One region of the Stieleria neptunia genome, then DNA from elsewhere that is predicted to be linked to it. Evidence: riboswitches for the same ligand, from Rfam matches in the RefSeq annotation. Region 1 holds a riboswitch; each other region holds the start of a gene.
What was found. A riboswitch is a leader RNA that binds a small molecule or an ion and turns the genes downstream of it on or off. The one in region 1 is predicted to bind cyclic di-GMP.

Region 2: linked by a shared signal. The riboswitch ahead of Enr13x_RS37010 (response regulator transcription factor) and the one ahead of Enr13x_RS11995 (hypothetical protein) in region 1 are both predicted to bind cyclic di-GMP.
Region 3: linked by a shared signal. The riboswitch ahead of Enr13x_RS00180 (Flp family type IVb pilin) and the one ahead of Enr13x_RS11995 (hypothetical protein) in region 1 are both predicted to bind cyclic di-GMP.

The regions. Positions count from the first base shown of each region.
Region 1 covers NZ_CP037423.1:3,444,265-3,454,235, forward strand. The annotation lists gene Enr13x_RS11970 (hypothetical protein) at 1-2,756, shown strand, start outside; gene Enr13x_RS11975 (hypothetical protein) at 2,772-3,560, shown strand; gene Enr13x_RS11980 (hypothetical protein) at 3,642-4,265, opposite strand; gene Enr13x_RS11985 (DUF4112 domain-containing protein) at 4,262-4,624, opposite strand; gene Enr13x_RS11990 (exonuclease/endonuclease/phosphatase family protein) at 4,766-5,869, shown strand; cyclic di-GMP riboswitch class I at 6,439-6,531, shown strand; gene Enr13x_RS11995 (hypothetical protein) at 6,590-7,234, shown strand; gene Enr13x_RS12000 (pilus assembly protein TadG-related protein) at 7,359-8,552, shown strand; gene Enr13x_RS12005 (TadE/TadG family type IV pilus assembly protein) at 8,698-9,123, shown strand; gene Enr13x_RS12010 (RecQ family ATP-dependent DNA helicase) at 9,332-9,971, opposite strand, start outside.
Region 2 covers NZ_CP037423.1:10,807,731-10,817,701, forward strand. The annotation lists gene Enr13x_RS36990 (hybrid sensor histidine kinase/response regulator) at 1-2,730, opposite strand, end outside; gene Enr13x_RS36995 (methyl-accepting chemotaxis protein) at 2,727-4,109, opposite strand; gene Enr13x_RS37000 (chemotaxis protein CheW) at 4,106-4,651, opposite strand; gene Enr13x_RS37005 (hypothetical protein) at 4,683-4,988, opposite strand; gene Enr13x_RS37010 (response regulator transcription factor) at 5,038-5,469, opposite strand; cyclic di-GMP riboswitch class I at 5,530-5,606, opposite strand; gene Enr13x_RS37015 (aminotransferase class I/II-fold pyridoxal phosphate-dependent enzyme) at 5,780-6,916, opposite strand; gene Enr13x_RS37020 (glutamine--tRNA ligase/YqeY domain fusion protein) at 6,997-8,703, opposite strand; gene Enr13x_RS37025 (c-type cytochrome) at 8,852-9,971, opposite strand, start outside.
Region 3 covers NZ_CP037423.1:33,153-43,123, reverse strand. The annotation lists gene Enr13x_RS00200 (sulfatase) at 1-346, opposite strand, end outside; gene Enr13x_RS00195 (SGNH/GDSL hydrolase family protein) at 521-1,258, opposite strand; gene Enr13x_RS00190 (hypothetical protein) at 1,375-1,911, opposite strand; gene Enr13x_RS00185 (Flp family type IVb pilin) at 2,363-2,542, shown strand; cyclic di-GMP riboswitch class I at 3,260-3,358, shown strand; gene Enr13x_RS00180 (Flp family type IVb pilin) at 3,519-3,698, shown strand; gene Enr13x_RS00175 (A24 family peptidase) at 4,119-4,676, shown strand; gene cpaB (Flp pilus assembly protein CpaB) at 4,955-5,974, shown strand; gene Enr13x_RS00165 (type II and III secretion system protein family protein) at 6,193-7,767, shown strand; gene Enr13x_RS00160 (AAA family ATPase) at 7,896-9,107, shown strand; gene Enr13x_RS00155 (leucyl aminopeptidase) at 9,183-9,971, opposite strand, start outside.

The DNA of each region.
Region 1 (9,971 bases):
TGCCGGACTATGCCGATCGCGAGCTGACGTTGAAATACGAGCTGATCCGCGTCGAAGACGGCGCGGTGGTCGGTCGCGAACAGACCGATCTGCGGCTCAGCCCCGCGGGGGACTCCGAGGAAATCGCGATCGCGGCTTCATCGCCCGAGCAACCAGGTGTCTACGAAATCCGTTGCCGGTTGACCGAAAAATCCGACCGCATCTGGTCGCGTCTGACCCGTTCGCCGAAGCAACTCGCTTCGGTGCAAACGCCCTGGATGGTCGTTCCAGATCCGACCGATCGCGACGTCGAATCCACACGCTGGCGGCAGGTCGGCACGATCGAGCCGGTGGATCCGTCCGATTGGCAGCGTCCGGCCTGGATGCCCAACGGGGCGACCAAGTTGGTCCCGAATGTCAAGCGCGTCGGCGAATCGCTGACCCTCACCCCGCGACGAGACCCCTCGCGGGACCAACCGCATGAACTCGCCCCCGGCCAGTCCTTTGTCGGGTTTCTGGGCGAACTGAAACCGCATCACGCGTACCAACTGTCGGTCACGTTGGCCGAATCGACACTCGACGCGGCCCGCAAGACCGCTCGCATCGAATTCGCCGGCACGCCGGAATTCGATTCCGTCACGCGCACCGTGACGCTGCCGGTCGGGCGCCCCATGGATGTGTCGTCCGACGGTCTTGCCGCCGTCGTCACCCATCAACTCTTGCACTTTGCTCACGACGGCCAGGAGTTCGTTCGGATCACCAACGAATCCTCTGACCAACCGATTTCCATCGGATCGCTGGTGCTGGACGAACCGGTTTCTGGCGAATCCGGCTCGGACCAACACACGACGACACGCCACGTCACCTTGCGGGTCGATTCTGCCGACTGGCTGTCCGACCTGAACACGGACTACACGGTCCAACTGGCGCGCGGTGGGTACGCCGAATCAACCGCACTGATGTTCTCCCTCTGGAAAGCGACCTCGCGACTGGGCACCCACGCCGCTTGGTGTGGCTACGATGAAATCTCCGTTGCCATCGAACCACGCGGATGGATTGACACCACGGGTCAGGCCACCACGGGTCAGGCCACCACGGGGCAGGCCACCACGGGGCAGGCGAAGGGCTCCCAGGGTCCGATCTGGCTGGGCGACTACGTTGAAGCGGCGATCGCAGCCTGGTCCGCGTCCGCTCCGGTGCGGGTGATCCCCCGTCGGCCCGGCCGGCCGAACTTGGACGAAGCGGCACACCCGGGGCGGCTGCTGGATCTGGAAACCGGGGCGATGGACGGTCAGGCCTCGTTGAAAACGTCCCTGCGATTCCTGGATTCGTGCGTCCAGAACCGCGACCAGGGCGTCTCGATTCCGGCCAGAGAACTGCCGCTGGCGCTGCACCGGTCGTTTCGCGAGACGATCCATCACTACCGGCGAACGCCGATCGACGCCAAACCGGTGCGGTCGTCCCGCGGTGCCGATTCGGATTACGTTCATGTGTTGGTGGCCCCAACGCCCCAGCCCCCAGCGCTCCAGGCTTCAGCGCCCCAGGCTTCAGCGCCCGATCAAGCTTCAGCGCCCGATCAACCCGCGCCGATCCACGTGACGGTGATCAACACCGCCCCCTGGACCAGCCAGGTCAAACTGCAGTTCTCCGGACAGCGGATTGCCGATTGCAGCTTGCTCCGGGCCGACGACACCAACGCGATTGTCCAACCGACCGGCGTCGCCGACACACGATTGCTGACCGTCGCGCCGACGTCCATCATTCGGCTGCAGGTGCGTGGCGAAACCGATCCGATGCAATTGGTCGCCTGGCAAGGCAACATGGTGGGCGGAGAGCAAACCCTGACGCAGCTCAAAGCACACGTCGGTGACGTGGTCGGCAAGATCGGCACCCTCGCGTTGCCGGACGACTACATCAAACTGACCAACGGCGGTTTCGAAATCCCAGGGCAAGTCGGGATCGTCGGCTGGATGCACACGCAGTTCCCCGCCGACGCCGTCACGCTCGACTCCGGTGAATCCATCGAGGGCTCCCGCTCGATCCGGATGACGGCCGACACCGCCTCGGCGGGCCGCATCTGGTTGGTCAGCGAACCCATCCCGGTACCGCGTTCGGGCCGACTGGCCGTCTCGTTTGCCATTCGTGCAAATAAAAAAACAAACGAACCTGCCTCCAACGGGGCGCCGATTCTGAAAACCAGTGCGACGACGGCTCTGCACAAAGAGACAGCGCGGCATCGCGTTCGCGTTTCGCTGGAGGGAAATCGGCTGGGGAAACCCGTTCGGATTTCAACCGAATTCGAGGTTCCCTGCGACGGACACTGGCAACCCCGGCATGTCGTTTTGGAAGCCGAACGAATCCATCGCGAAGAAATGGAGTCGGTTCGATTGACGATCGACAGCCTCTCGCCGGGTAAAATTTGGATCGACGACGTGCATCTGCACGACCGGTTTCCGACCGCTGCCGAACGCACGGCGTTACAGGACAAGGCGTTCCTGGCAATCCAAGGACTTCAACGCGGAAACTTGAAACCGGCCGCAGGATTGCTAAATAATGGGTGGTCAAGATACCTGATGGCTCGAACCGATCAGCGGGGCACCCCTCCGTCGGACTCTGCGACGGGGAACTCTTCGTCGGCGACCGCGGTCGCCCAACATTCCGGAACGGTTCCGACGCCCACGGCCGGTCACGCCGGTACCATGACGGACCCCACCCCGAAACGCGAAAGCGTTGCCGATCGTCTGCGTGACTGGTTGCCGAAGCCGATTCGATTCTAACGAGGAAGACTGTTTATGTGGATGCGACTGATCAAACGATTGCTGTTGGTCGGCGCATTACTCGTCGGCTCACTCGGTGCCACTGCGTTTTGGGCTCATCGCGAAACCAAAAAGGTGCCCGAATTCTACGAGCGCGCCATCGCCGCGCCCCCGCCGCAAGATGTCGCCGAGTCGGTCGAACAGCTCGAATCTGACGTGCAGAAACTGCAAGACGATGTCGCCCAACCCGGACTCTGGCAGGCCCGGTTTGCCGCCGAACAAATCAACGCCTGGCTGATCGATCAACTTCCCAAACGGTTCCCCACGCTCGAAGCCAAAGGATTGCAAGAGCCACGCGTGATGATCGAAGACGGTCTGTTGATGGCCGCGGCTCGATTCAAGGACCAACGCCTCGACGCCGTGTTGTCATGCGAGCTGAGTGTCCAATTGACCGACCAGCCCAACCGTCTGGCCGTCTCGATCAAGCAGATCCGCGCCGGGGCGCTGCCGCTGCCGCTGTCTCAGTTCAAAGACCGAATCAAGTTGATCGCATCCAAGACCAACCTGAATTTGCAATGGGAAACGCGTGACGGTGAATCAATCGCGCTGATCGATCTGCCCGACCAGTATCCGGGACACCTGGACGGATCGGTGATCATCGAATCGATCGAACTGGCCGACCAACACCTCATGGTCACCGGACAAACCGGTGACCTGCAATCATCCACGTTCGCGCCCCAGGGTGAAATCTACAAACTCGCACAGTTGGACGACGAACCGGACTCCGAGACGCTCTCGGACAACGGTTCACCCCGCGATTTGTGAGCACGCGAAGACACCTTGACAGACCGGAGAGGCTCGCGCCCTGCCGCTAACAAGAACACCCCACTTGGCTTCCCTGCGTCGCTAAGTGTCCCGCTCGGTGAATAGAGTTGCCGTCCAGGCGTGATGCGGCTCGGGCGCGTCTCCGCCCGATCGCGAAAACCGAATCACCACCCGGGCGTCGGCATCTCGACCGTGACGCATCCCCGTGGTTGAATCTTCCGTTGCTGAACGCGTCCAGCGCAGCCGAGCTTCGAAGCAGGTCGCCGTCTGGCGTTGCACTTCGTATCGCCCGGTGGCAAGTTGCCGGACCGATCCGCGGCCCGCCCCGATGTCGCCTTCGAAATCCAAATAACGCTCGCGATGATCCGCCAACCGCAGTGCCGGCGTGGTGATCCGATCCTTCCAACGCGCTGGTCGATGGTCCAACTCGGGGATCGGGTCGGTCGCCCAGGTCCATAGCGTTGCCACCGCAGACGCTGGGGGGGCGACGTTCACCGCGCCTGGATCGTCTGCCGCACCCACTGATCGAGCGTCTGGCGGTTGGAACAACCAGTCCCAATGCACCGGTCCCGCGGCGATGCTCTCCGTGCCCATGCGCCCCTCCGCGACAGGTCTCCGAGTGGGCGGTTGCTGCCTGGCGAAATCGCCGCCGATGGCGTGAATCAGGATCGTGAACCGTGGCAACGCGTCGATCGTTTGCCTCATCGATCGCCCACTCGCTTCTTGAGATGCGTTTCCAACAGGACCGCGTTCCGCCGATTGGACTTCCAATACCAATCAAACAGGTCACCGGCGATCGGCACGGCCCCGAGTGTCGCGTCGATCAAGACGTTGCCGCACATCCGGATCAATACCCCCGTTGACGCTTTCATGCGAACCGCTTCGGCGATCAACCACAGCCCGACTGCTGCGGTGGCTGCATCACCCACGCCAGGCAACAGCCCCACCAACGTGTCCAATCCGAATCGGATGCGGGTTCCGGGCAAAACGAATCGGTCATCCATCAACCCCGCGAACTTGCGGACCCGCACCAGACGCCGCTCCACATCCTGCCATTGCGACATCTCACGCACTCCCGATTGTCGTTTTGCCGTTGCCCCAGTCGCCCAAGTTTAACTATAGCCACCTCAAACGATCGAGAGGGTGATCAAAGTCAGCCCCGGCCGCTACGGTTGGGCCCAACAACGTTCGGCAAGGAGGCCGGGGTGGGGATCTTTTCCAAACGTCGACGAAAAAGCTCCTTCAGTAGCACAAATCCGCTGCTGCGCTGGTTCGGCCCGGGCGCGACCACGCTCGGATTGCTGTACGCGCTTTACATGTTGCTCACCGGTGGGCTGAGTTTTTCGTCGCTTGACGGATTGCTCGGGCCGGATCCCGAGACGGCGTTTCGCGGCGAAACGATTTCGCTGGGCGACCGAACCGATCGTCCAACGGATCGGATTCGCATCGCGACCTTTAATATTGAACACTTCGCGGACAAAAAATCCAGCATTCGAACCAACGAAGACGGCGTCGATGTGTTGGGAACGATCGCCAAGATCGTCAGCACGTTTGATGTCGTGGCGATCCAAGAACTGCAGGGGGCCGACGGCATCGCCCTGCAGCGACTGGTCGGGTTGCTGAACGAATCCGGCGGCAATTTTGCCGCGACGATGAGTGATCCGATCGGCGAAGCCTACTTGGAATCGTACGCCTTCGTCTGGGATCGGTCACGGATCAATCTGGTGCCCGGTTCCGCCTATGTCGTGCAGGATCCCGGCAAACGCATGTACCGCGAGCCGATGGTGGCTACGTTCGAAACCGTCGTCCCCCAAGATAGCGGGCAGCCGCCGTTTCGCTTCACGATGATTAATGTTCACACCAAACCCGACCGTGTCGATCCCGACGACCAGGATAGCGAAATCAACGTGCTGGCCGACGTCTTTCAACGCGTCCGGGAATACGAATTCCAACAGTACTCCGAAGACGACTTCATCTTGCTGGGTGACTTGAACGTCAGCGAAAAGAACTTGGGACAACTGAAATCGATCCCCGGCGTGCTCTCGCTGGCGGCCGACATCCAAACCAATATCAACCGCACCAAGACCAACGATCACATCCTGATCGACAGCAGCGTGACCGCCGAATACTCGGGCCGACTCGGCGTGATTGATTTGAAGGCCGACCTGGGCCTTTCCGAACAACAGGCCAATGCGATCAGTGATCACATTCCCTTGTGGGCCGAGTTCGATCTGTACGAACAGCCGCCCGTCGCTCGAACGACCGCGACCGCCACGGCCAGTGGTCCCGGAACACGGCTGATTCAGTAGGACGACCGCGTTTCCAAGTACGACGGCCCTTCCGGGCCGTCGCCCCGTAGCACTCTCCTTTCCAAGTACGACGGCCCTTCCGGGCCGTCGCCAGCAGCACTCTCCTTCTCACACGTACGATGGCCCTTCCGGGCCGTCGCCAGCAGCACTCTCCTGTTCCAAGTACGATGGCCCTTCCGGGCCGTCGTCCGTTGGACTCCCGACGACGACCTGGAAAGGACGTCGTACCACGATCCGCAGACCGCATCACACCCCATCGGCCAGATCATTGGTCTTTGCCGCGTTTCGCGTCTTTCTCAAGCTGGACGGTCCCATTCGCCGATCCTCGGCCGCTACGCCGGCGGCGTCGAACCACAACCCTGGGTCACCATTAGCCGGGCCCCCAGGCGGCTTTCCCAAAAAACTGAGGGCATCCCCTCATCGCGCCGCGACAACTGCGACGACCGTCACGACGCGCACGGGGGGGCGTCTCTTCATAGACCATACTTTTGGGGAAACGGGCATTTCCAGACGCAAATCGACATAGCGTTTGATTGCCAAGTCAGCTCGAACGGTTCCCCCTTTCAAAACCCTCGAAACGGCAAACCACGTGCAAGCGTGGGACGCAAAGTCATGGGTCCGGCACGCTTCATTCGAAGCGGACGGATTGCCAGACCACCGAAGGGGATTCCCAATCTCAGCTGCGGCATCTTTTCTGCCTCGTCTATTCAGGGAACCCAAATGTCACACGCATTGACTCGACTCGGTGCCATGCGCGCCACACTGATTGCGGGAGGTTGGTGCTTGTTCGCGTTGATCCCCGGCCTCGCCGCAGCGACCGAACCCGTCCTGTTCATGGTTGAAGAGGATTGGGAACTGACGATCAACGAACCCGAAGTCAAAATCAACTCGCCCCAGATCGCGTTCTTTCTACATCCCGACGCGGATCACGCCGATTGCTATTTCCAACTGCAGATGAACTACGCCGCCGATGACGGCTACTCCAGCGGCGGTTTCCACGTCGGTGCCTTCTGCAACGAAACGCTCGTCGACGAAGAACGCAGTCAGATTCAAGAGACGCTGTATTGCGACAACGACCGGATTGAATGGACCAGTGCGATGGCTGTCTTCAATGGCCAACTGATGTTCGCGGTAAAAGAGGGACACAGCATGCAGTGGGGCCATTTCGGCGGCCCGGAATACCTGGTGCAAATGGATGACCAAGACCTTCACGCGCTGGACCACTACACGCCTGAGAAGAGTCTCGAGACGGTGGACATCGGATTCGGGAAAAACCGGGTCGCATCGATTCGGCTCAAGACGGTCCATTTGACCTACACCAACGGTCACACCCAGACGATCCACGTCAACCAATTTGCCCACTGAGCATCCCGCCGTGCAGACAAGCACGAAGCGCAAACGCGTGAAGTCCAGCGACATAACGACACCGACGCAGCTCCGCGAGCGTCTATCGAGTGAGATCGGTCCCGTCATCTAATCAGGTTATCCCATGTTTCAATCGACATTGCAGCGCGATCGCGCTCTCAAACCCGTTGCTTTTCCAACCGTCACTTCGGGTAATCGCCTTTCGGCAAAACGTCGCAAGGGCTCGGCACTTGTCTTCAGTGTGGTGCTGGTCGCCGGACTGTTGGTCGTCTCGGCGATCGCTATCGACTATGGACACATCAACGTTTCCCGATCCGAAGTCAAACGGACGGCGGATGCCGCGGCCATGTCCGCGTGTTGGGAACTGTTCGATGGTGTGGTCCAGGGCGACGACGCAACCGCCGTGCAGTGCCAGATCAACGACGCCGCATCGATGATCGCGTCCAAGAACGTTGTCAGTTCCCGAGCGCCGACGCTGAACGCCGACGCCGACATTGAAATGGGCTTCTACGATCGCAACCAACCAGGTGACCTGGACACCGCGGACCCCTCGCGTTTCAATGCCGTCCGCGTCCACGTCCGACAGACCGAAGCCAACAACTCCGCCATCCCGTTGTTCTTTGGTTCCGTCACCGGCCGCGCCGAACAATCGTTGCAGGCGCGGTCGACCGCTGCTCTGTTCAAGACCATCTCCGGGTTCCACAAGCCTAAGGATGCGGGTGAGACGTTGGACATCCTGCCGATCGCCCTGGATCTGGAAACCTGGGAGCAAGTCGTCGCAAAGCAGACCGAGGATGTCTATTCGTACTCCGGCGGTCAGGTCACCAGCGGCAGCGACGGATTTTATGAATGCTCGCTCTATCCGACCGGAACGGGATCGCCGGGTAACCGTGGGACCGTCGATATCGGTGGCAGCAACAACAGCACCAACGATCTCAGCCGGCAAATCTTGTACGGCATCTCGGCCCAAGACATGGACGACCTCGGCCATTCGCTGGAATTCGATTCCAATGGAGAGTTGGAACTCAACGGTGATACCGGAATCAGCGCGGGGATCAAAGACGAATTGGCAGCGATCATCGGCCAGCCCCGGATCATCCCGATCTTTACCAGCGTCCACGGCAACGGCAACAACGCGATGTACACGATCGTCCGCTTCGAAGGCATCCGCATCTTGAGCGTCAAACTGACCGGCCCGATGAAAAAGAAGCACTTGACGATTCAACCGGCTCCGATGGTGGCCCGATACTCGATCTTTAAAGAAGCCCCCATCGAAGAGAGCGAGTTCTTGTTCACGCCCGTGATGCTCGTCGATTAGTGCTTCGTCGACTCGCTTGCGGGTCGTGGCACTCGTCAAGCGTTTCGGCCGGTAGCGCGAATCGCCGAATGTCGTGACGACTTGCCCGACCGCAAGCACAGACCAACAAGTGAAACAAACGCATCATCAAACGCCAGTGATTCCAATGAACCGTCGAAACCATCCAAACCGTCGAAAAGCGTCGCGTCGCGGTGCCGCGACTGTCGAATTTGCCTTGATCGTCCCCGTCATGCTGACCTTCACCTTTGGGCTGATCGAGATGGGGCGAATCAGCATGATCAAAGAAGCCGTCGTCCAAGCCTCGCGCGAAGGGGCGCGCGTCGGGATTCGTCCCACCGCGTCGATCGAAGACGTGCAAGCACGGGTGAACGAAGAATTGGCGATCATGAACCTGACCAGCGCCAACGTGGTCATCACCCCGACGTTTCTGGAAGAAGCCGAACCGGGCGACGACATCAAAGTCCGGATCACGATCCCGATCAGTGCGGTCAGCTTCGTCCCCGGGTTCTTTGCCTTCGAGGGAATGGACATCGTCGCCGAAACCGTGATGCGGCGTGAAAGCACCGGCTGACGCCAGCGGGACGTGTCAGCGAGCGGCGCGCCCCCTCGTTCCCAGGCTCTGCCTGGGAACGCGATATCGGTGTGGCTCCGCCACACGCGTGTCTCGTTTGCGAGGCGGAGCCTCCGGAGCAGTGTGTCCCCAGGCGGAGCCTGGGAACAAGATGAAATCAACAGGCCGGTGGTCGACACGCGCCACTGGCTCACGCCGCGTGCCGGGATCATCCTGGTGCCGCCGGATCGGCGAAGTAGCGATTCAGGAACGGCTTGCGATCGCCTTCTTCGGCTGCGAACTGGACCATCGCGTACAACCGCTGTTGATCGCGACGTTTCTTTTCCGCCAATTGTTCATCGTCTTGCAGACGCGCCGGTAGCGGCGCCCGCACTTCAAAACACTGCGGTGGTCGCGGCCCGGCGACCACACCGTGCCGATCCAAGATCGAAATCGCCGTGGCGATCCGATGGTCGTGTTTGCTGCGACGTTGCAATTGGCCGTTCATCCAATCCAGACCGAACGCCCTGCACTGCTCGCCGTGCTCGGCCATCAATTGATACAACCGCGTGTAGAACGCGGCATCGGGATTGGACCATTCGATGAATTGCATTTGCGTCATCAAGTCTTCTTGCGCGTACAACCACACGCACCGACTCGGTTCCCCGTCGCGACCGGCACGTCCGATCTCTTGGTAATAAGACTCGATCGATCCGGGGGTTTCCGCATGCACGACCATGCGAATGTCTTCCTTGTCGATGCCCATGCCGAAGGCGTTGGTCGCCAACACCAGATCGGCATCGCCGGACATGAATTCGTCCTGCACGCGACGGCGATGATGGCGTGGCAAATCACCGTGGTAACTGACG
Region 2 (9,971 bases), 3.6 Mb from region 1:
GTCGATGTCACTGAAAACGATGGCGAAGCTTTCTTTGGAGAGCATTTCGATCGCAGCCTGACCGTCGTCGACCTGGACGACGGTGACCGGATACTTTGCCAGTGCCCGTGTCACACGCAGCCTGGCGCTCTTGGAATCGTCGACCACCAGCACCTTGGGCAGTTCTTTGCCGCAGGCGCGTTCTTCGGAGGCCAGCGGCTGAACGACTTGATGGGCGCCCTTGGACGCCTCGGCCAATCCACGCGGATCCAACAACAGCACCACCTCGCCCATTCCCGATAGCGTCGCACCGATGCACAGCGGATGTGACTTGAGCATCGGGGGCATCGGTCGAACCACGACTTCTTCGGGCCCGAGGACTCGGTCGACCAGCAGCGCAAAATCGCCTCCCAGCTCGCCTTCGACCGTCGTCGATCCGCTGGCAAGTTCGATGATGGCGCGGCGTGAGTGGTCCGCCTGGGCATCCGGATCGTGATGCCGCAAGGACAGGATGTCATGCAGATCGATCGGGGAGTAAGTGGGGTCAAATTCTCCGGTGCGGCGGACCGATTGAGCCGGCAAGGCGAACAACTGGCCGCCACTGCGGAACACCATCGCGTGCTGAATCATCGAAGGCAGCGGCAGGGACAGACGGATCGTCGATCCCGATCCGTGTTCCGATTCGACTTCCACCCAGCCCCGCATCCGTTCCAGCGTCGACGCCACGACATCCATTCCGACACCGCGCCCGGAGAGTTGGTTGGCCGATTCCCGTGTCGAAAACCCGGGATTGAAAATCAGCCGGGACAGTTCGGCATGACTGACCGATTTGTCGCCCTCGATCAAGCCCCGCTCGATGCCCCGTCGGCGAATCGCATCAAAGTCCAAGCCGCGCCCGTCGTCACTGACTTCGATGACCAACAGGTCTGGCCCCGAGTGGGCGTGAAGTCTGACGATGCCTTGCGCTGTTTTGCCCGCGGCAAGTCGGTCTTCGGGTGATTCGATCCCATGGCTGACCGAGTTGCGAACGATGTGCAGCAACGGTTCAAAAATCCGTTCTTGCAGCGACCGCTCGATCCCGGTGTTCTCTCCGACCAACTCCACACGCACCTGTTTGTGCTCGGTCCGCGCCGCGTCGCTGATCGCGCGATGCAGTCTGCGGAACAGCCCGGAAACCGGCATCCTTCTCAGCTGAACCAGTTCCAGTCGAAAGTTGCGGATGAATTGCGAAACCGCTTGGTTCCCGTCGGCGACGGGGCGGTAACAGTCACGCAGTCGCTGGGCGGATTCCAACACATCGTTGGCGACTTCATTGAGGTGCGAGAACGATACGCCGTCTTCGGCCAGGACGGGGTTGGCAAGGCTGTCACCGGCCAACAGGGCTTCGCCTTCGTGACTGAGCATTCGAATCCGGGTGACGCTGTGGATCAGCTCGTCGTGAATCCCTTTCAGCTCCGAGATTTCGGTGTCGCGCTGATTTCGCAGCATCACCAGTTCGCTCAGCATGTCCATCAGCCGATTCAGCTGGGACGCCTTGACCCGCACGGTTTCGTCATCGCCGTGGCTGTCCGCAAGCGTGTTTTTCTTCGGCGACCGCGGGGCCGATTGAGTGGCTCCGGTCGGCGGAGCGGTACCGGTCGGCGGAGCGGCCGACGGCGTGGGGGCGGCGGCGGCATCGTTCGCGGCGAACGTCGATTCGTCCTGCCCCGTCTCGTCGCCGTCGACGCGAGCGCGAATCAGATCGACATGCGGCAACAAGAGTTCGGGTGTGACCGCCTGGCCGGCGTCCTGCGTCTGACGAATCAATTCCTCGACTTCGTGGATGTAGTCGGCCAAGTTGGACATGCCGATGCTGGCCGAAGCTCCCTTGATGGTGTGAAGCTCGCGGCTGATGGTTTTCACGGGCCCGTCGTCGCCCGGTCCGGATTCCAGATCGAGCAGCGCTTGCTCCATCGATTCCAATCCGCGCGTCGCATCGTCCATGAAGGCTTCACGCAGTTCGTCGTCGATGTCCACCTCGTCCACGGCGGGCATGGCAATTGGGCTGCCGCCGACTTTGATCGCGTCGTGCGCCGTCGGCGCCGAGATCGAGTTGCTGTCTCGATCGCTGGGCTGATCCGGTTGATCGGCACCGGCATCCGGGTTCGTTGCCGGGGCTTCTTGCCAGGCACCGTCTTGCGAAGCGATCCCCCGAGTCTGGGCGCTCAGGCTGCTCAGCAAGGCCGCGATCTCGGCTTGACTGGGCGCAATCACGTCGGGCTCCGGGGCGGCGTTTGCTGCGGCGCCGGCCCATTCCCCTTCGGTGTCGGAAACCGCTTCCCCGTCGTCGGCGAACTCGCCGGACGTTTCGCACGAGTCGAGTCTCAGCTCGATCGCTTCCCTGAGCAGTTCCAACTGCTGACTGTCCACCTCGTCCGATGGTTCACCGAGCGCCGCGTTGCGGACCGAGTTGCAGCTCTCGACGACAAAGTCGACCAGGTTCAACACATCGGGGTCGTCATCGTTGAAATCCGAGAGCGAACGATCGACGGTATCGGCCAGTTCCCCCAGTTTCTCGACGGTCTGCTGCAAACACGCATCGACGTCTTCCAGACCGGCGTGGGTCAACTCATGGAGTAATTCGACGGCGTTGGCAAAGTCGGCCATGCGACGCGATGCGTCCGATTCGGCGCCGGCGGCAGCGGGGGCAGCGGGGGCGCACGAAAAGAGATGTTCGGTGAACGCGTCGGAGGAAGCGTCTTGGGTGCTCATTTCACTGCCTCCGCAACGCGGACGTTTTCGTGTCGGCTGGCAGCATCGGGCGTCGCGTCGGCGCGGGTCTGATTGGCCAATTCGAGCAACTGCCGTCGCTCGCCGGGATTGAGATCCAGATTGGGATTGGTGCAGCCCCGGAGACGATGGATATTGGAATCGAGGTCAATCGCTGTTTTGGCCAGCGACTTGATCGCCCAGGAGGCATGGTCGGCGCGTTTCCGATCGGCCTGATGGGCACTGGCGATCGAGTCGATGCCTCCGGCCAGCCCTTGAACCAGGTTTTGTTGTTGGTCGCCCTGTTGGGACAGGTCCGAGACGACGAACATTCCGGCCGCGGTGACTTGCGATAGTTCGTTCAAGGTGTCGCGGATGGCTTCGACGACGGCGATGTCGGATTCGACTTCGGTTTGTTCTCGGCTGAGCACGGAGAGCGAATCGGTGGTTTGCATTTCCAGGGACTCGGCGAGCACACCGATTTCCCGTGCGGAGTGTGCCGTCTGTTCGGCCAGTTTTCTCACTTCGTCGGCCACCACGGCAAAGCCACGCCCGTGTTCGCCGGCGCGAATCGATTCGATCGACGCGTTCAGGGCCAGCATTTCCGTGCGGGCGGCGATGTCGGTGATCGTCCCGACGATGTTGCCGATTTGGCGTGTCGGATCTCCCAGTGATCGCAGTTTCTTTTTGCTCGTTTCGCTGCAGCTGCGGATACGATGCACCCCCTCGGTCAGCACGTTGGTTTTTTCGATCGCTTTGGCCACCGCCTTTTCGGCCGAACCGATTTGCTGTTGCAGTTGGGCACATCGATCGGCAATCCGTTCGACGCCGTTGGTCAGATTTTGCAACAGCGCGTTGGTTCGGTAGGTCGCTTCGGACTGTTTGCCGCTGTGGATGTCGGTGTTGCATCTGCCGATCTCCACGACATCCTTTTCGATCTGGCCCATCAGCTCGCTGAGCGATCGGCCGACGCCGCCGAGCACGTTCTTGAACTCGCTCATGTCGGCCGAGTCATAGCCTTCGCGGCGCGAAAGTCGCGACAGCATGGATTGCAGTTCGCGTGCACTTTGCCGACTGGCGACTTCGATTTCGTCGTACCGTTGCGAGGTCTGCAGGACGGTGGAGCCGAGTTCGTCGAGCTCGCGGATCCCGCTGGAGACGATCGTCTGCTGTCGTTCGACCAGCATCGTTTTCAATTGTCGGATCCCGAGACCGACCTTGTGCGTCAACAACAGTGACGCGGCACCGGCGGCGGTCATCCCGGCGATCAGGACAACGACCCACTGGTAACCGCTCGACAGGGACGATCCGGCCATCGCCGCCGCCGTCGCGACGACCGCGACCAACGAGTGCGTGGCCAAAAATGTGATGTTGGTTTTCATACGGCGTTCCACTTTGACGCGGACGATGGGGTTGAGACGGTAGAAGGAAAGACGCACTGGGGCCCATGCCATTGGTCCTCCAGTGTTTGTTGTGCGATTCGCTGTAGCCCGTTGACGTCCAGGACGCTGATGACTTTTCCGTCATAGGTCGCCGTGCCCATCAAGACCGACATGGCGTTTTCATTGCGCTGCCCGGCATCGATGTGTGTTTCGATGCCGTCGATCGCGATCACTTTGTCGATCGCGATGGCCCACGATCCCAGCGGGCATTGCATCACCAACAGCTGTCCGCTGTCGGCTGATAGCCGCGCCTGGTTTCCGATCAGCGGCTCCAGATCGATCACCGGCAGAAACTCGCTCCGCAGATTTCCGATCCCCGCCAACGAAGGATGGCTCAGGGGCACCGGCACCACCGTCGGCATGATCGTTACTTCACGCACCGTGGTCGCCGGGACCGAAAACATCACATCGCCACATCGGAAGATGCAGTGTTTGTCGCTCAGGTTGGCGATTCTCGATTGATGGGAAATCACGCTTTCCATCGAAACTTCTTGGGGCTGAGAATGAATCGGGTTATTGGGTCATTTCACGCAAGGACTTCAGCAGTTGCATCGCCTCGCTCTCGTCGTCCGTGTCAACCGGATCGGTTGGTGGTCCGGCAATTTGCGGTCTGGCAGCCTGCGGTCTGGCAGCCTGCCGCGCGGACGCTTGTTGGGAAGGGGGAATCAGACCACTGACGTCGATCGTTTTTCCGCTCGCCTCCGACAAACGTTTCATGATCCCGGCGGCGAATTGATCGAGTTCGGTTTCCCACTGATCAAGCGTTTCCAAGCTCAGCTCGGAATCGTCATCGGTTCTGAAAGGGGGGCTTTGGGTCATCGCGAACGCACGGGAACAGGGAGACAAGTTGAAACAGATCGGATCGCCGTCACACGGTGCGCCGAAGCAGCGATTGGACGGTGTCGAGCAGCAGGTCGGGTTCGGTCGGTTTGGACAGGAACGCGCCGAGTTGGCTGCCGAGCGTTTCCAGGTGAGGTGCATCGGCGCTGGTCAAAAAGATCACGGGCGTCGAGCCGTCCCAGGATTCATCGGCGAGCAACTCGTGGCAGACGCCATAGCCGTCCAGGACCGGCATGTTGATGTCCAGGATGATCAGGTCGGGTTTGGTTTGATTGGCCACCTCCACCGCTTTGCGTCCGTCTTCGGCTAACGCGACTTGGTAGCCGGCGTCGCGAAGCGTTCGATCGAGCAGGCGCAAGACGGTGCGACTGTCGTCGGCAACCAAAATCGTTTGATCCGACTGGGCGGAAGAGGCGCCGAAGCGAGCGGCGACACCAGCGGTCGGTTTCGTTGCAGTCATCAATTGACTCCGGCAAGCCGGCAACGGGTCGGTCGCTGGCAAAGACGTGGGGTTGATTCGTTCGGTAGTGCGGCCATCTCCATCGAGATCCGTCACTTTGCGTGCACGGCTTCACAGCCGGCTTGCCTGTTCGCGAGCGCCGATTTCCGGCCGCACGCCTCCCTCGATAGCCCCATTGCATGATGGACCCACCGCGGGAAAAACGCTCCGAGCGATCGCCGTTGACGACGGCGAACGCACCGGAGTGTTCTGGTGAAGGGTTGGTCACTCCGCGAGAGAGTCAAGCAAAACCGTGAAAAGTGTCCGTCAATCAGAAAGACGGCAAACCCTCGATCAGACGATCCACCATCTCGTCGCTGTGCCCGGCTGAGAGCGATAGACGCAGTCGCGCCTGGCCTTCGGGGACCGTCGGCGGTCGGATCGCCGGCACAAACATCCCCAAGTCATACAACCGCTGCGATGCCGAAACCGCATCGGCGTCGGACCCGATCGGAATCGGAACGATCGGTATCCCGGACTCGATCGCCGCGCAAGCGAGCCCCAGCTCCGCGCGAACGCGTCGGGCCAGGGCACACACCCGATCACGGCGGCGGCGGATCTCTTGGGGATCCGCCAGCGCCACCAGCGCCGACTCGACCGCGGGCATCGACAACGCGGTACTGTAAATCAACGGACGGCAATGGTTGACCAGATAGTCCGCAACCACTTGCGGGCAAGCGACGAACCCGCCCTGGCCGCCGAGCGCTTTGCTGAGTGTTCCGATTCGAATCGGGATGTCGGCTTTCACGCCCCAGGCTTCGCAGGCCCCCGAACCATGATCGCCCAAAATGCCGGTCCCGTGTGCCTCGTCCACGATCAGGGTCGCGTCGTGCCCGGCGGCCACCTCGCACAGGTCGCCGAGCGGCGCGACGTGTCCGTCCATGCTGAACACCGAGTCGGTCACGATCCAAACGCGGCGGTGCGCGTCGCGGTGCGCGGCCAACAACCGGGCGACCGCATCGACGTCCCGGTGCGGATAAACGATTCGCTCGGCTTTGGACAACCGGCAACCGTCGATCAGCGAGGCATGGTTCAATTCGTCGCTCAGGATCAAGTCGCCCTGTCGGCAAATCGCCGACACCGTGCCCGAACAGGCGGCGAATCCGGTCGGGAACACCAGCGCCGCCTCGGTCTGTTCGAACCGGGCGATCGTTTCGGCAAGCAACTGATGACGATCGGTCCAGCCGCAAACCAACCCGCTGGCCTGCGCACCGACCGAATCAACACGGATCGACTTGGACGCCACAAACGACGCCAAACCCAGATAGTCATTGGAGCCGAAGTTGATCAACCGCCGGCCCGCCGCGTCGACCAAGTGAACACCGTCCAACCGCCGCGGATGCAACTGGCGCATCCGCCCGCGGCAACGCAACTCGGCTAACGTCTGATCAAAGTCATCCCACATCATGGCCTACACTTTCGCAATCACCGACGCGTCCCGGTCGAGACGTTTTTCGAAGGACTCGAACTTCAGCCATCGGGTCGCGTTTAATTGGTCTTTCCCTTGGCCACCATACTACCCCAGCTGTCGCGGAGCGGCACGATTCGGTTGAAGACGAGTTGCTTGTCGCTGGAATCCGCGTCGACGACGTAGTACCCCAGCCGTTCGAATTGAAACCGGTCGCCCGCCGCGGCGGTGTTGATTTCCGGCTCGGCAAACGCTTCGGTCACCGACAGCGAGTCGGGATTCAAATGATCCAGGAACGTTTGTCCGGCGGCGGTTTGGTCGGGGTTTTCGACCGCGAACAGGCGGTCATAGTTGCGGACTTCGATGGGGATCGCGTGATCGGCGCTGACCCAATGGATCGTGCCCTTGACCTTGCGTCCGGAGTTGTCTTGGCCGGATTTCGTTGCCGGATCGTAGGTGCACAGAATTTCGATCACGTTTCCGTCGTCATCTTTGACGACGTCGTGGCAATCGATGATGTAGCCGCTTCGCAACCGGACCGCGCCGCCTTTCTTGAGTCGGAAGAACTTGCGCGGTGCCTCTTCACGGAAATCATCCGCACCGATGTAAAGCGTCCCGCTGAACGGAACCGACCTTGTTCCGGCGGCGTCGTCTTCGGGGTTGTTGATCGCGTCGACCATTTCGACCTCGCCTGCGGGCCAATTCGTGATCGTCAGTTTGGTCGGATCGAACACGACCATGCGACGCGGTGCGACACGATTGAGATGTTCTCGGACGGCGTTTTCCAGACGGACGACATCGATCGTGCTGTTGAACTTCGCCACGCCGATGTCGGCCGCAAAGTTGCGGATCGACTCGGGGGTGTAGCCGCGGCGGCGAAGTCCACTGATCGTCGGCATGCGGGGATCGTCCCAGCCGCCCACGTGGTTTTCCTTGACCAGTTGCAGCAGCTTGCGTTTGCTCATCACGGTGTACGTCATGTTCAACCGCGCGAATTCGATTTGCCGCGGGTGATGGATGCCCAGTGATTGGCAATACCAATTGTAAAGCGGTCGATGGTTTTCAAACTCCAGCGTGCAGATCGAAAACGTGATCCCTTCGATCGAATCGCTTTGCCCGTGCGCCCAGTCATACATCGGGTAGATGCACCAGTCGTCGCCGGTGCGATGGTGGTGGGCGCGCATGATGCGATACATCACCGGATCACGCAGATTCAGATTCGGCGACGCCATGTCGATTTTCGCACGCAGGGTTCGGCTCCCGTCTGGGAACTCGCCCGCTTTCATTTTGCGGAACAGTTCCAGGTTTTCTTCGGCGCTGCGGTCGCGGTAGGGACTGTTCTTTCCCGGTTCGGTCAGCGTGCCGCGATATTCCCGCGTCTGCTCGGCGTTCAAGTCGCAGACGTAGGCGTGTCCCGCTTGAATCAGTTTTTCGGCCCAGTCATAGAGTTGCCCGAAGTAGTCGCTGGCGTAGTGCAACGAGTCCCATTGGAACCCCAGCCAACGGACGTCGTCCATGATCGATTCGACGTACTCGGTTTCTTCTTTGGACGGGTTGGTGTCGTCGAACCGCAGGTTGCATTGGCCGCCGTAGGTTTTGGCCAGCCCGAAGTTCAGACAGATGCTTTTGGCGTGGCCGATGTGCAGGTAGCCGTTCGGTTCGGGAGGGAACCGGGTGACCACGCCGTTCGTCTTTCCGGCGGCCAAATCTGCGTCGATCGCCTGCTCGATGAAATGTTTGGTCGGGCGTGACGATTCGGCGTTGGTCGCGCTGGAGCTGTCGGTCATGGCGTCGGCTTTGCGTTGGATGATAAAGCAGTTCTACGGAAAGGTGACGTGCCACGTCCCGTTCGGGTTCGTGCGCACGTCGACTGCCAGGATCAAACAACAAATCTGTCGAAAACGCAACGCCAGGATGCGACGGTCTGGACGGGCGTTAAATCGCCTCGGTGGTCTCGGGGTCGGGCTTTTTGACCGAGCGGACGAAGTTGATCAGGTGCCAGATGTCGTCTTTTTCGTATTCGCCGGGGACAAAGGTGGATGCCGGCATCGGGCTACCTTCGATGCCCTGCACGATCCGACGATACAGATCTTCGGCGGCTTCTCCGCCGCGAAACACGCCTTCGGAGAAATTACGCGGCAATGCGTTCTTCGGTGGCATCGCTCCCCGGGCCATCAAGGGGATCAGCGACTCGGTGTCTTCGGGTTTCAGCCCGGCCCGTGTCGTCCAGTCTTTGGTCCAGTCGTCGTAATCCTTGTTCTGGCCGTCGCCGTAGCCTTTTTCGCCGTGACACTTGCTGCACGAAGCGACTTTTCCGGTGAAAATTTCTCGGCCCCGTTTGATCGATGCCGCCAGCGCCTCGGCCTGGTCGCCTTGGGACAGTTCGACGAACTCGGCGTAATTGTCGGCCACGGGGATGTCGGCCGGCGGCTCGGGGACTTCGACAATGTCCTCTTCGGCGTCCAGCCAATCAAATCCGATGTCCTCGAGCATTTCGACCGCGATCTCCATCGACTCGTCAAAATTGTCCAACCGGTCGGCAAGCTCCGCGGCCGGATCGTCCTCGGGTTCTCCGGCCTCTTCCCAGGCCTCGATCTGTTTCTCAATTTGCTCGCGACCGCCGGCGGCCAAGGTTTCCCCGAGTTGGCGATCGATGATCCGGTCACCACCTTCCAAATCCAATTCAAAGATCGCGTCATCGATCAGGGTGCGTTCCAGTTCCCCGCGAATCGACAGGTAGATCACGTAGTCGACGAGCGCTTGGATGTCCTTTTCCTTCAAATCGGGAATTTTAACCATCCCCGTGCCTGCAATTCCGTTGCGAATCGAGCGGGCGAGGTCTTCGCGGATCGGCTTGGAACCTCGCTTGGTTGACTTGAACTTAAAAATCCCATGCCGATAGTCTCGCGGGTACGGATCCTGGGTGGCCGAGGCTTCGCCGCGTCCATTGCCCGTGACCCCGTGGCAACTGACACAATGTTTGCGATACAGCCCGCTGCCTTCGGCGATCGGGCCGGCTGCGGTTTTGATTCGGTCCAGCGAGATCAAGTCGGCG
Region 3 (9,971 bases), 3.4 Mb from region 1:
TGCGCATCCACTGCGGCAACGTCACGGCATCGGGTTTCGCCTCGCGAAAGTGAATCGGCAACGTCCAGACACCCAACGTGTCCGGGCGCAACCCCGTCATCAAACTGGCTCGCGAAGGATTGCAAACCGCCACCTGACAGTACGCCCGGTTGAACCTGATGCCGCGGTCGGCCAAGCCATCCAGATGCGGCGTGATCGCGTTCCCATCGCCATAACAACCCATCGTCGGACGCAGATCATCGACGGCGATGAACAACACGTTCGGTTTCCGGCTCTGAGAAACGTTCGGCGATGTCGTTGCCGGTTCATCATGGGGCCCGATGGCGACCAGACTGTTCAGGGTCAAGAAAAGCAGGACGAATATTGTTCGTTGAATCGTTCTTGTGATCATCTGTTTTGTTTTCCCAAGCCAGTTTCCGCCCCAACCGATCATCCGGCCAGAAAATCTTTCGATCGCCCGAGCCGGTTACTCAGCTGATGGCTTGCGCGGCGCGGATCCCGCCACCGCGATGCTGCCGTTTTAGTCTGCCAGCACGGTCTCGATCAGTTCGGCGACATGCTCACCGAGCAACTTCGATCCTTCGGCGGTGTAGTGGACGTTGGCGGGCCGCTGGTGTTCTTTGACAGACTCTGCGAAGTCGAAAAATGGATCGATCTGAATTCCGCCGACCTTCTCGATCACTTTGGCGGCCGCCGCGTTGTACTTGGCCGAATCACCGACGACGCGTCCGGCGGCGCCCTCGGGCACCGGCGTCGTCTCGCGCCAAATGACAGTCTTTGCCTGTTGCTTGATGCGGCGGGCCAGTTTTTCGATGTTGGTTTGGTACTCGTCGATCGGCACCTGCTGGTGCGAGCCGTCGGCCTGCGGATCGGCCAGATTCTGGCCTTTGGGCCCCAGGTACTTGAGGTCATGAAGTCCGAAGTTCCAATGAACGACATCCCACATGCGATCACCGAGCCATTGATCGATCTGATCTAAACCACGTGTCGTCGGACCGCAATTGGTCGGCGGCCGAAACACGTTGGCCTTGCCTTGCATCGCGGCGCGTGCGGCGACCATGTAGCCGATGGAGATCGAATCACCGATCAGCAGAACATTGGGAAGCTTGGGATTGACGTCCGGGGGTTGAAAGGCAGGGTTGACCTTTTTCGCCGCCGGTTTTTTGGCGGCGTCCTTTTTGGCGGCGTCTTGGGCGGGGGCGGAAACGACGTGGGCGAGCGCAAGGGTCAGGCAGAGTCCGAATCGGATCATGGTCATCGGGTTCCATGGCAGGGGAAATGGATTTCAATTCCCCTCATGATATTTACCCCCGGCAAGCCGTGCCTCTGTCTCGGGCCCTCCGACCGCACTGATTGCCGTATTTCTCGAGGGTGTTACTTGTCGCCCTTCTGGGAGACGTTGCGAACGGCGAAGGGATTTTGTTGCGGACGCCCGACCCGTTGTTCACCTTCCAACGTCTCTTTGCTGATGACGACCGACGCGATCGGCAATCCGTACCTATCTTCGAGGATATATTGAATCGCGAAATCATCCTGCTCCAGAATCTCGATGATCTGCTCCGGCACATCGCAGTCATCCAAATCAAGCTTTTCGATGTTCTCCCGCATCTTTTCTTCGATTTTGACATTCCCAATTTTTCGAAGCTGTGCGGTCAATTCGTCGCTGACGGTGTACCAACCGTTGAGCGTTCCACCGTAGTCCATCGTGATCTTCGTCAGCGTGAAATTTTCGTCCAAGCGGTGAGGAAGATCTTTCTCGCTCTCCTTGATCATTCGTTTGATCTCCGCTTTGCTCAATTTTTGGTCGTCCGGTTTCTTGTTCATCAACGAATTGAGGTAGTTGCACCCTGACGAAGCAACGAGGGTGAGGGACAGCACGGCGGTGATCAGTCGAGTATTGAATTGCATCATGAAATCTTCCGGGTGAGTTCATCCTTATGTCGTTTGGTGATTCAGTTCCATCGATTGAGACTACGGCGCAGTTCGTTTTCCGAACCCCGTGTGACTTCCTTGGGTAGTGAAATGGGGTGTCCCAGCGGGGATTTGCTCACACTGACCGCTACGACCGTGACAGATAAACCCGGATCGGCCGGCGCGAACATTTAAGCACTTCACATTTTTGCATCCTCAGCTTTCTGACATACGGTCCAGGTAGAGAACGTGTCCGTGACGACGCGTTTCCGAAAACCCGATCGTCGCTGCGAAAGCAGGGTTGATCGACACGGTTTCGGACGGTGGTCGACTCCGCTTTTTTGGAGTTGTCGCTGCTTCTTTTCCGGGTTCCTTTTCACGTTGGAATGGCCCACTAAGTCATCGATGGATGTCTTCGATTTCGAAGGCTCCTTACATATGAGATTGAAAAATGAAAAAGTTCGCTAATAGCATCGTTGAGTTCTTGAAGGAAGAAGATGGCCCGACCGCAGTCGAGTACGCTGTGATGTTGGCCCTGATCGTCGTCGTTTGTTTGGCCGCAGTCGGCACGATCGGCACCGAGTCGAACAAGAAGTTCGAAGAAGTCGGAGCCGCAATCGCCGCTAACTAAGCGGACGATTCCTGCCCGGAGCGCGAGCGCTTCTGTGGCACAGCCCAAACACGTCCCGGCGCCAACGATCATTGGCGCCGGGGCGTTTTTTTTTGCCGACCTGGCACCTCGGTGCAAACCGCTCGATCAACAGGCCGTGACGCGTCCGCCGGGGATGACGCGATCACCAACCACACGGCGGACACGACTCATTCCCCTCAGATCGACATCAACGGTGAGGCCCGGACGCTGGCGCGAGCCGGCTGTCGGTTTAAGCCCCGCAAGCCCAATGCCACTTTCTTCGGCTCTGAAGGTGTTAGCAGAACGGCGCGAGCCGTCCGGTCGCGCTTCAAAAACACCGTGACAGACCGGAGGGCTCGCGCCCTACCGCTCACAACAAACACCCCGCTTGGCGTCAAAGTATGTGGCATTGGGCGCAAGCCTTCGGGTTCCGGTCCCGGCCAGACCGCGCCGATGCCATGGTGTTGGGTGTTGGGCGTTGGGCGTTGGGTGTTGGCTTTCCAACCCAGACGGATCCCGCCGCGGAGGGTCATGCTCGGCGCAGGTGTTACATCCCGACCAACGTCACCCTTTGCCGATGCAGAATGCTTTGTCTAACTGGAGTTTTTTGACTCACCCGATTCCTGACATAGGGTTCCGTTGAGAGCAGGTCACGACGACCTGCTGCCGAGGATTCGACCACACGACGGTCACCAGAATACTCGGACGGCCTGGCTCCCCAGAGAAAGGCAAACCGCACCGAAAGGGCGGGGCGCAAAGCTGCGGGTCCGTGGGCAAGGCAAACCGCTTTGTTCGAAGGATAGCCGAGCTGCCAAGGGAACAGTCGAGATCGTATTTCCGATGCGATCGCGATTGCCGAGGCAAGTCTTTTGGAGACGTGGCTGCTTCATTTCCGGGATCCTATTCACGTTGAATCGGACCAGTAAGTCATCGTCGGGCGTCATCGCAAGTGACATCCCACCGAGGAGTTTGAATAATGAAAAAGTTCGCTAATAGCATCGTTGAGTTCTTGAAGGAAGAAGATGGCCCGACCGCAGTGGAATACGCTGTGATGTTGGCCCTGATCGTCGTCGTTTGCTTGGCTGCAGTCGGCACGATTGGTACCGAGTCGAACAAGAAGTTCGAAGAAGTCGGCGCCGCAATCGCTGCTAACTGATAGGGCCGTTGGCGGAGTCCTCCCACGGAAGCTTCGCCGACGACCACCGCGAGAGATTCTCGACGATTGGCCGGTGTTTGGCTTAGTCGCATACACACCGGTCACGTCGAGTCTCTTTTTTTTGCGCCCACCCGTCTCGGGCGACCACGGAATCCACCATGAACTATCCACTCCTTCCCACTGATGCGGCAGAGCACGTTTGGCAGCTTTCGTGCTGTTTCATCACGTTGCTCTTTGCGATGTTCAGTTGGATGTTGGGACCGCGCTGATTCCATCGCGTGATCCACTCGCCGCATGCCGCCGACCGGCATGCACACACCTCCTGCCTTTCGGACGCGCCGGCCTTCCTTGCGATTCCGCCGCGGCCTGACTTCGACCATCAAACTACCTTTCTAGAGAATCGTCACGGGGAACTACGCCATGGAAACCATCATCCAGGGTCTGACTGAAAATTGGGCCGTCTGGTTTGTCACGGTCGTCTTGATCGTCGCCGCGGTCATCGATGGAGCCATCCTGAAGGTTCCGAATTGGCTGACCTTTCCATTCATCATCTGCGGTTGGGTTCACTGCACCATCCAGGGCGGGATGGCCGGACTGGGTTGGAGCCTGTTGGGCACCTTCGTCGGAATGATGCTGTTGCTGGTGTTGCGAAACGTCGGCGGAATGGGCGGCGGCGACGTGAAACTGCTCGCCGGGGTCGGTGCCTGGTTGGGCACCGTGGTGACGCTTTACGCGTTCGCCGCGACCGCAATCGTGGGCGGCATCATGGCCGTGTTCATGATCTGGAAGAGCGGGAACTGGACCAAACACTACGCCATGGCGCTGCAAATTTTGGAAGAATGGAAGACGGTGAAGAAACCTTCGGAGCTTTCCAAGATCGCCCGCGAGCGAAAACCGACCATGTATTTGCTGCCATACGGAATACCGATGGCAATCGGATCCATTCTCTATTTTGCCTACGCCGGAATGTTGGTCTGAACGGAAGCACAGACGTCTGTTTTTGGACACCAGGAAATCCACCTGAATTAGGGTGGCATTAACCCTCAAGGCGTGCTGATTTTGAGAATTTATCCTAGTTAGCCCCTCCTTGGCGTCTAGAGAAAGCAAACCTATTACACCAGCCCTACGCCTGCAGCATGCAGGGTTGCAGGCCGGCGCTGGTTGTAACCGAGTGAAGAGAGTGGGTTGACAGCCTCCTCCCAGCTCAGTCCTCCACACCCGACACGTTATCACCTGGTCTGGTACCAGCACACGCCATGCGAAACAAATCACTTTTCTTGCTACTTGCCGGCATCTGCGGCACCGTTGCGGCCGTCGGAGTCGGACAGTGGATGCAGGCACAAAACGGCACCCCCACGGAAATGGCGGAGATCTTGGTCACCACGGTTTCCATCAATCCCGAAGAACAAATCACCGCCGAGAAACTTCGGCTGGAACAGTGGCCGGCCGACCGCGTCCCGCAGGGCGCCTCGGCGGAGCTGAGCCAGTTTGAGGGACGATTCGCCAAGGTCCCGCTGTATGCCGGCGAGCCGATGTTGGACCTGAAATTAATGAATGAAGTCGAAGACAAGGTGGTGCCGAAAGGCTACGCCGTCGTCTCGTTGCCGGCCGGCCGTGACGGAACGGTCAACCTGGTCAGTCCCGGCGACCGCGTCGACATCCGCGGCTTTTTCACCAAGGGTGAGATGTTTGCCCGCGACATGGCACTCGATGTGTTGACCGGCATCAAGGTCTACGGCATCGATGGGATCACCAAGTTCGATCCCGACCAACCACGCACACGATCCGCTCGCGACATCCAGTTGCTGATCCGCAAGGCCGATGTCGAAGCCTTTGACTTTGCCAAGAAACTCGGCGAGATCTCATTGTCGCTGGGCAGTCCGACGGCCGATGACGAAAGTATCCCGGAAGGCGAAACCAGCGAAGCGGCCCGCAAGTTCCTGCGAGATCTGCAGGACCGTCGCGACGAACAAGAGCGGCTGAGAAAGCTTGCCGCGGAAGAAAAACCCGTAGAAGTCGCACAGGCGGAAGCCGGACCGAAGAAAGCGACCTTCCGCACCACAAAAATCATCAACGGAAGAATGATTGTTTACGAATGGGTGGAAGGGGAACCGTTGCCGCGTGTCGTCGGAGACACCGGAGCGCTTGACCTGGCGACCACGGATGATTCGGCCGAGCAATCAGCCGACCAAAACAAACCCACTTCCGATGATTATCTACGAGGCGCCGACAGCCCCTTCTTTCAGCCCGAAGGCGGAGAAGGATCTGACGAGTGAGTCCTCGATAGATCAGCAAAGTAAATCAAGACTCGCCGTTGTAGGAACGACCTTGCTTCGAATTCTGAAGCCAGACGGACCGAAGCGGCGAGCGTGACCCGTCCCCTTTTTTTATCCCGACGTTACTCGCAACGAACTGATGTATGTCGATGGTGAAAGTCATCGGCATCGTGTTTCGGAAGGATCCGAGACGAAGGTTCTGCAAGGATGCACCTGCGATGCAAATGTTCCGAAATGCGGTCCGCCCAGCCGCGCTCAAATTGATCGCCCTTTTCTCGGTGGCGTGTCTCGCGACTCATGCCGGCGCACAAGACGTCGACGACGCTCAACTGACTTCTGCCGCTGCGACAGCCGGCGCCGCCAACCACACGATCACACGTGCGGTTGAACGGATGCAAATGCTGGTCAAGTCGAGCAGCATTCTGACCTTGGAGGCGAAGATCCCGCGATTCCAAGTTCACAACGAAGAAGTGCTCGGTGCCACACCGATTTCGCAGAATCAGCTGCAGGTGTTCGCCAAGACACCCGGGACCACGCAAATCAATTTGTGGGACACCGAGGACAAGCAATACACGGTCGACATCACGGTGATCGCCGACGCCCGCGAGATCGAAGGCATCTTGTCGTCCCAGCTGCCGCTGGCGACGCTCAAGGTGATGCCGGTCAATGCCTCAGCGATCGTCTCCGGTTACGTCACCAGCGTCGACGATGTCGATCGGGCGATCGCCATCGTGGAACAATACTATCCGACGGTCGTCAACAACATTCGCGTGGTGGGTGTCCAACAGGTGTTGTTGCACACCCGCATCATGGAAGTCTCTCGGACCAAGCTTCGCGAGCTTGGTGTTGACTGGGACTGGATTGGTGACACGCGATCCTTCACCAGTTACCCGGGCGCGATCACCGACCCGACCAATGTCTTCCAGGGGGAGGAGTTCAACGCCTTCATCTCCGCTCTGCGCCAGCAGGATCTGGTGAAGTACTTGGCCGAGCCCACGGTGATCGCCACTCACGGCCGGCCGGCACGGTTCACCGTCGGTGGTCAAATTCCCTACATCGTTCCCTCGGGCAACGGAAACATTTCGGTCCGATACGAGGAGTACGGGACGTCGGTCGACTTCCTGCCGTTCGTCGTCGGACCCGGTCGCGTGCGATTGGAAGTCCGCCCGGAAGTCAAAGAACCCGACGAATCGCGTTCGCTGATCGTCGCCGGGGCAAACGTCATCGCGTTCAGCCAGCGATACGTCGAAACGGCTGTGGAACTGCAAGCCGGACAGACCTTTGCGATCGCCGGATTGCTGCAAAGCCGCACCGAATCGACCACTCGGGCGACGCCCTTGCTGGGAGAATTACCGGTCCTCGGCACGTTCTTCCGCACCGTCCGCGAACAGCGCAACGACATCGAACTGTTGATCACCGTGACGCCGGAACTGGTCGACGCGATGGATCCCCACCAAGTGCCGCGAGGCGGTCCGGGACTCAACAGCATGTCGCCCAACGATCGAGATCTGTACATGAACGGCCACATCGAAGTCCCCAACTTGCTGGGCGGCGACGGTTGCTCGATGAACAGCGGACCGGCCGTTTCCGGCAACGCATCGATGATCCACAGCAACGTGATGCAGAACGGAGCCATGATGGCCCATGGAAGTCTGCTGTCGCCGGGCATGGGATTGCCACCCGGAGCGACTCTGGATCAAGGATCCGCGTTGCCACCGGGAGCCATCCTGCCGGGAGCCGAACCGACGGTCGTGGGTGAGGGAGTCATCATCAGCACGCCTGACGAGTATTGATGCTCGGGATGCGGGCCAGGGGCATATGGTTGTCGGCCACCCCACCGACGAGACCTGCGATCGACGGCAACGTGGCCGTCGAGGGGTGGGATGAACGGAATTGAAATGAGCGACCGGATACATCTGCAATGACAAACGTGCTACGAATCGCATTGGTTGACCCCAATGATGACACGCGTGATTCACTCAAGTCCATGCTCTTGGGCATGGACACCGTGTGGCTGGAAGCCGATTGCTCGCGGTATGAATTCTTTCCGGACGTGATCGAGCAAACCGCGCCCGACGTGGGCGTGATCTCGCTGGACAGTGACAACGAAAAATCGATTCGGCTGGTCGAACGGCTCGCCAGCGATGCGCCGGACACGGTGATCCTGGCCGCCAGCGAAAGCACCGATGGCCACCTGATCTTGCAAACGATTCGCGCCGGGGCGCGCGAATTTCTCACCCTGCCGATGTCCCACGAGGACCTCGCCGCGGCGCTGACGCGGGTCAGTCAACACAAGTTCGGCACCACCGAGGGCGGTGCGCGGGGATGCGAAGTCATCGCCATCGCCGGAGCGACCGGCGGCGTCGGAACGACCAGCGCCGCGGTCAATCTGGGCTGCATCTTTGCCGCCGACAATCGAAACAGTGTCGCCCTGTTGGACCTGGACCTGGCACTCGGTGACGCCGACGTCTTTTTGGATGCGATTCCCGACTACACCCTCGCCGATGTCGTCCAAAACGTCTCGCGGTTGGACATCCAACTGCTCAAACAATCGTTGACCAAACACAGCAGCGGGCTGTACCTGTTGCCCCGCCCGGTCGAATTGCATGACACGATCGGAATCACTGATGAAAGTCTGCGAAAAGTGATCGGGCTGTTGAAAGCGTCGTTCACCCACCTGGTCATCGATCTTTCCAAGACCTATAGCGCGGTCGACATGGCGGCGATCGAGGCGGCGTCCAAGGTGTTGTTGATCACCCAATTGGACCTTCCCTGTTTGCGAAACGTCGTGCGTTTGATGATGAGCTTTGAAGAGGTCGACGGTCTGCAAAGCAAGATTGAGATCGTGGTCAATCGCGCGGGGTTGGAATCGGGTCAGATCAGCTTGAAAAAAGCCAAAGAAACACTCGGACGCGATATCTATGCGCTGTTGCCCAACGATTATCGCACGATGGTGGAAGTCCGTAACAACGGCGTGCCCCTGATCAACCAGGCGCCCAAGGCTCCTATCACCCAAGCGCTCCGCGACCTGGCCGCCAAACTCCAAGGCAAAGAAGCCTCGGCCGAGCCCAGCGAAAGCGGCAAGTCGAACGAGAGCAAATGGAAAATGTTCTGGCCCGGCGCCAAGTCATGACGTCATCGGCCAGACCTGGTCGTCGGGTCCGTCCCCAAGGCGTCGTGGATTTTATTTAAGATCCCAAGTCCTTCTCTACCCTGCCTGGTTCTCGATCCAGCGGACGAGCGTGCGGACCATCACGCCGGTCGCACCGGCGTCTCGATGCGGCTTGGGACTGTCCGCAAACGCCGGTCCGGCGATATCGATGTGAACCCACGGCACGTCGCCGACAAAGTTCTCCAAAAACTTCGCGGCGGTGATCGCGCCACCCCAGCGGCCTTCGCCGATGTTCTTGATGTCGGCGACCTTGCTTTTGACTTTGTCGTTGTAGAGCTCGAACATCGGCAGCTGCCAGACGGGTTCGCCTTCGCCGCGGGCCGCGTCGATGACGGCATCGCAGGCCGATTGATTGTTGGTCATCAGACCGGCGACTTCATTTCCCAGGGCAACCATGCAGGCACCGGTCAACGTCGCCAGATCAACCATCGCCGCCGGCTGGTGCTCGACCGCCACGTCGAGTGTGTCGGACAAGACGACGCGGCCTTCGGCATCGGTGTTTAAGATCTCGATCGTCTTTCCGCTGCGTGTGACGATGACGTCACCGAGTTTGTAGCTCGACCCGCTGACCATGTTTTCGGCGAGCCCGCAGAATCCGATGACGTTTTTCTTGACGCCCAACTTCGCCAACGCCCGCATCACTCCGACCACGGTCGCGGCGCCGCCCATGTCGCATTTCATGTCGACCATCCCGTCGCTGGGCTTGATCGACAAACCGCCGCTGTCAAACGTGACGCCTTTCCCGACGATCGCGATCGGCGGTTCGCCCTGCGGTCCGCCGTCGTGTCGAAGGATGACCAGGCGGGGCGGTTTGTCGCTGCCCGC